2 linked regions of the Bosea vaviloviae genome follow. The protein of the gene in region 1 interacts with the protein of each later gene in a pairwise test. Links are inferred from orthologs where the notes say so. Each region holds a gene or a part of one and is shown on either strand. Other genes may lie near its edges.

Region 1 (2,939 bases):
GAAGGCGCCTCCGACCATCTCGTCAGCGAGGCGCTCTATCTGTCGGACCCCGAGGGCAACGGCATCGAGATCTATCGCGACCGCCCGCGCGCCGATTGGCCGCGCCGTGACGGCGCGCTCAAGATGGCGACCGAGCGGCTCGATCTGCAGGCGCTGCTGAACGAGGCGCAGGCTGGCCCCTATGCCGGCATGCCCAACGGCACGCGCATGGGCCATATCCATCTGCGCGTCGGCGATACGGCTGAGGCTGAGGCTTTCTACGCCGGCAAACTCGGCTTCGACCTGATGGTGCGCTATCCCGGCGCGAGCTTCCTCTCCAGCGGCGGTTATCACCACCACATCGCCGGCAATATCTGGAACAGCCGTGGCGCGAGCGCACGCGGCGAGGGCGAGACTGGGCTCGGCTTCTTCGAGCTGGTGGCTCGCGATGCCGGGGATTTCGAGGCGATGCGCCGGCGTATCCTGGCTGCCGGCGGCAGCGAGGATGCCAAGGGACCCGCGATCGCCGATCCCTGGGGCAACAGGCTCGTACTGCGCCGCTAACAGGCTGGGCGGGCTCAGCGTTCCAGCAGATGCGTGCGCGTCGCGCCGCTGAGATCGCGCCGGAAACCTTCCGCATCCCAGAAGGCGGCGGCGCGGTCATCGGCAGCGCGCAAAGAGAGCCGCGCCGCCACGGCAAAGCCCTGCTGGATCAGGGCCGCCGCAATGGCGCGCCCGACGCCATGGCGGCGGCGGGCGGGACGCACATAGACATGACGCAGCCGGGCGAGCTCCGGCTCCGGGTCATAAGGGTCGGGCGTGAGGCCGCCCAGACCCGCCAATTCACCCTCCACATAGGCTGCGAAGAGCACAGGCAGGTCGCCATCGCCGGCATAGTCGCCGCGCGCGACCTCATCAGTCAGCCGGTCGAGGAAGGCGTAATCCTCGCCGGCCGCCTCTTGCCGCAAGGCCTCGAAACCGTCCGGCAGCGCAGCGCCGACGCGGACGATCTGAACCGAGGCCGGCGTCACAGACCCTCGAACAAGGCGCTCGAAATATAGCGCTCGGCGAAGGAGGGGATGATCACGACGATGGTCTTGCCGGCGTTCTCCGGCCGCGCGCCGACTTCGAGCGCCGCAGCCACCGCTGCCCCCGACGAGATGCCGGCGGGAATGCCCTCGCTCCTGGCAAGTGCGCGCGCCGTCTCGAAGGAGGTCTGATTGCCGACGGTGACGACCTCGTCGATCACCGAGCGGTCAAGGATGCCCGGCACGAAGCCGGCGCCGATGCCCTGGATCTTGTGCGGGCCGGGCGCGCCGCCCGACAGCACCGGCGAATCCTCGGGCTCGACCGCGATGATCTTCACGCCGGGGTTGCGCGCCTTGAGCACCTGGCCGACGCCGGTGATGGTGCCGCCCGTGCCGACGCCGGAGATGAAGATGTCGACCTTGCCGTCAGTGTCGTTCCAGATCTCCTCGGCGGTGGTCTTGCGATGGATTTCCGGATTATGCGGGTTCTCGAATTGCTGCGGGATGATCGAGCCCGGAATCTCCGCCTTGAGCTCCTCGGCCCGGGCGACAGCGCCGCGCATGCCGCCGGGACCGGGCGTCAGCACGAGCTCGGCGCCGAGCAGCGCCAGCATCTTGCGGCGCTCCAGCGACATCGTCTCCGGCATCACCAGGATCAGGCGATAGCCGCGCGCGGCGGCGACAAAGGCGAGCGCGATACCGGTATTGCCCGAGGTCGGCTCGATCAGCGTGCCGCCCGGTTTCAACGCGCCTGACGCCTCCAGCGCATCGACCATGTTGACGCCGATGCGGTCCTTGACGCTGGAGATCGGGTTGAAGAATTCGAGCTTGGCCAGGATCGTCGCCTTGACGCCACGCTCGGCCGGCAGGCGGTTGAGCTTGACCAGGGGGGTGTCGCCGATGGTGTCGGTGATCGATTCATAGACCCGGCCGCGGCCTGGGGCCTTGCTCGGAGCGGGGTGGAGCGTGCGCACTGCCTCGGTCATGGGATCCTCCTGGGAATGATCTTGATTGATGGCGACGCTAATTCAATTCACAGTCCATGTCGATGATAGACAATATATACAAATTTAGATTGTGAAATCAGTGGTCGCGCTGGCCCCGTCAAAGGCCGCTTCTCGCTCCGCCTGCTGGCACAGCTCCTCGACAGTGACTCCATCCAGTGTCGAGAGAAAGGCCTGCGAGGCTCGTTCCACTTGCGGGCCGACCACGAGGTCGATCAGGCGCGATTGCGGCAAGGGCCCGAGGCCATCCTCGCCAGCCTCCTGCATCGCCGCGCGCGCGATCTCGCCGGCGGTGATCCGGCGGCGCTCGCGCGCCAATTCATAGCCGCCGCGGGGGCCGCGCACCCCCTTCAGGATGCCGACCCGGACCAGCGCCTGCAGCAGCGTCTCGAGATGGCGCGGCGGCAGATCATGCCGCCCCGCCAGCATTTTGGCGGCGACCGGCGAGGGCCGCGCATGCAGGGCGATATCGACCACCGCCGCGATGGCGAGCAGGCTGCGACGCGAGAGCAGGTTCACGCGACGGCTCCCTTGACCGTATCCGACTTGACCGTGTCCGAGACGCCGGTCGAGCCGAAGCCGCCGGCGCCGCGCGCGGTTTCGTCCAGGATTGTCGTCTCGACGAGATGGGCCTGCGTGACCGGTGCGATCACCAATTGCGCGATGCGGTCGCCGCGACGGATCGTGAAGGGCTCCTGGCCGAGATTGATCAGGATGGCCGTGACCTCGCCGCGATAATCGCTGTCGACCGTGCCCGGCGCGTTGAGCAGCGTGATGCCATGCCTCAACGCCAATCCAGAGCGTGGGCGCACCTGCGCCTCGAAGCCCACCGGCAATTGCAGGGCAAGGCCGGTGGGAATCGCAATGCGCTCGCCGGGAGCCATGACGAGCATGCTCCCCTCTTCCAGCGCCGCGCGCAGATCAAGCC
Region 2 (2,860 bases), 4.0 Mb from region 1 along the record:
TCGCTCGCAGGCAGAGAAAATCTCAGCCTAAGAGAGGACCCGTCATGCCCGTTAAGCCGCCGCGCCCGCGCCTGCCCTCCCTCAACGCCTTGCGGGCCTTCGAGGCGGCGGCGCGCTGCGAGAGCTTCGTCAAGGCAGCCGAAGAGCTCGGCGTCACGGCCGGCGCGGTGACGCAGCAGATCCGGCAGTTGGAGGCATGGCTCGGCTTCCCGCTGTTTCGCCGCCTCGCCCAGCGGGTGGAACTTACGGAGGGCGCGCGCAACGCCCTGCCCAAGCTGACGCGCGGCTTCGATACGCTGGGACAAGCCGTGCAGGACTTACGCGCAGGGCAGGACTTGAACGCCGGGCATGAAGGCCGCGCACTGACCATCGCCGCCCTGCCCTGCATCGCCCAGCTCTGGCTCTCGCCGCGCCTGGCCGCGCTGCAGGCGGCGTTTCCCGGACTGCAGATCTCGGTCTCCGCGATGGAGCAACCGCCGGATCCACGCCGCGAGCCGCATGATCTGGCGCTGTTTTATCTCGGCCCCGAGGCGCGCCCCGTCGATGCGCTGACGTTGGGTCCGGACGCGATCCTGCCGGTCTGCGCGCCGGCACTGGCGCGCACGCTCACAAGCGTCAATGATCTGGCGCGCGCGACCTTGCTGCATGACGCTGTCTGGCGGGATGATTGGCGGCGCTGGCTCGCCTTCACGGGGTGCATCGGGACGATCGACCCGGCCCGCGGCCCTTCCTTCTCGCTCTACAGCCTGGCGCTCGACGCCGCGCTCTCGGGCTCCGGTGTGCTGATGGGCCGGATGAGCCTGATTGCGCCGCATCTGCGCGACGGCAGGCTTGCCGCCCCCTTCATGGACGCGATGCCGACCGGAGACGCGCTGACGCTCGTCCTGAACTCACAAGCAAGCGCGCATGCCAGCCGGCGCGAGATCGCGCGCAGCCTGCTCGATCACGTCGCATTCGGACGGCTTGGTCCGAATGCGAAAAACGTGATCGATCCTAAAAGCTGAGCGCATTGCTCTTGCGAAAAACCGGTACCCACTTTTTCGCGCAATGCTCTCGAAATGCAGGCGCAATCAGCTCAGATCGCGCTGCCGCAATCCCCGGCCAGGATCTGATCCATCGAGCGCGACGGCTCGGCGCAGCCGGCCTCGCCGACGACCTTGGCCGGCACGCCGGCGACGGTCTTGTTGCGCGGCACGGCCTGCAGCACGACCGAGCCTGCTGCGACGCGGGCGCATTGGCCGATCTCGATATTGCCGAGGATCTTGGCGCCGGCGCCGATCAGCACACCCTTGCGGATCTTGGGGTGGCGGTCGCCGCCCTGCTTGCCGGTTCCGCCCAGCGTCACGTCCTGCAGCATCGAGACATCGTCCTCGATCACCGTGGTCTCGCCGACGACGAGGCCGGTGGCATGGTCGAGGAAGATGCCCTTGCCGATCACCGCGGCCGGGTTGATATCGGTCTGGAACACTTCCGATGAGCGGCTCTGCAGATAAAGCGCGAAATCGCGCCGCCCCTGCCGGTGCAGCCAATGAGCCAGCCTATGGGCCTGCAAGGCGTGGAAGCCCTTGAAGAACAGCACCGGCTCCAGCACCCGGTAGCAGGCCGGGTCGCGGTCCATCACCGCGAGCGCATCGGCCCGTATGCCCTGACTGATCTCCGGATCGGCAATAAGCGCCTCCTCGAAAGCCTGCGCGATCAGATCGGCTGGAACAGCCACATGCCCGAGGCGCATCGCGACGCGGTGGCTGACCGCCGCCTCGAAGCTCGGCTGGTTCAGCACGGAGGCCGTGATCAGACTGGCAAGCGACGGCTCGCTGGCGACCGCAGCTTCAGCCTCGCGCCGCAACCTGGCCCAGACGGGATCGACACGGTCGAGCCCGGTAGCGGGATCGCGTGCTTCTATGACGGAGCGCCCAGACGGCATGATCATTCTCCGATGGAGACGTAAGACGAATTCAAACTCTAGCACATTGCGGTGGCGAACCGCCAAACGCGAAAGCGCGGAAGTGTCAGATCGGCCCCGCACCCGCTTGAATCAAGACCGCAGCCGCCGGGCGCAAAACCCTGAAGGGACTCCGCTTTCCCGCCCGCCGGCCCGCCCGTTCAGACCCGCGCCAGGAAATCCAGCACCGCCTGTTTGTGGCTCTTGTCGCCGACGGCGAGATTGTGGTCGCGGCCTTCGATGTCGAACGCTTCGGCATTCGGGATCAACGCCGCAAGCTCCGGCCCGGAACCCGCGACATCGTCCTTCGTGCCGACGCTGACCAGGGTCGGCACCGCGATCTGCCCGACTTGTGCAGCGGTCAAGGTCTGGCGCGAGCCCCTGATGCAGGCGGCGAGCGCCCTGAGATCGCTCTTGGTCGCATCGGCAAAGGCGCGGAACATCCGCTGCATCGGGTCGGTCAGGACATCGAGCGAGGGCGCCTCCATGGCATCCGCAATGCCGAGCGGCAGGCCGACGCCCTCGACCAGATGGATGCCGAGCCCGCCGAGCAGCAGCGCCCGCAGGCGATCTGGATGCGCCAGCGCCAGATGCGCCGAGATCCGCGCGCCCATCGAATAGCCCATCACCGCGGCCTGCGAGATATCGAGATGGTCCATCAGGCAGCGCACATCCTCGGCCATGATCTGCGAGGAATAGGCGGCCGGCTCATAGAGCTTCTCGCTCTGGCCATGGCCGCGATTGTCGAGCGCGACGACACGGTATCCGGCATGGGTCAGCGTTTTCGTCCATTGGGTGTTGACCCAGTTGACCATATGGCTGGAGCCGAAGCCGTGGACGAGCATGACCGTCTCGCCGCGCGCAACCTCGCTTGTCGGCGCGAGGTCGATATAGGCGAGATTGACTCCGTCGGATGAG

Evidence for each region. The genes of interacting proteins can lie anywhere in the genome.
Region 2: the proteins of cysK (region 1) and cysE interact in binary tests that used the Escherichia coli proteins (3 or more experiments, as listed by UniProt). The link is inferred for Bosea vaviloviae from one-to-one orthologs.

What each region holds. Positions count from the first base shown.
Region 1 is NZ_CP017147.1:1,096,884-1,099,822, reverse strand. It holds cysK (cysteine synthase A), read right to left. Parts: upstream 1,994-2,939; coding sequence 1,007-1,993; downstream 1-1,006. Other genes in the region: dut (dUTP diphosphatase), read right to left, coding at 2,527-2,939; BHK69_RS05180 (RrF2 family transcriptional regulator), read right to left, coding at 2,078-2,530; BHK69_RS05190 (GNAT family N-acetyltransferase), read right to left, coding at 558-1,010; BHK69_RS05195 (VOC family protein), read left to right, coding at 1-543.
Region 2 is NZ_CP017147.1:5,125,665-5,128,524, forward strand. It holds cysE (serine O-acetyltransferase), read right to left. Parts: upstream 1,925-2,860; coding sequence 1,076-1,924; downstream 1-1,075. Other genes in the region: BHK69_RS23570 (LysR substrate-binding domain-containing protein), read left to right, coding at 45-1,004; BHK69_RS23580 (alpha/beta fold hydrolase), read right to left, coding at 2,104-2,860.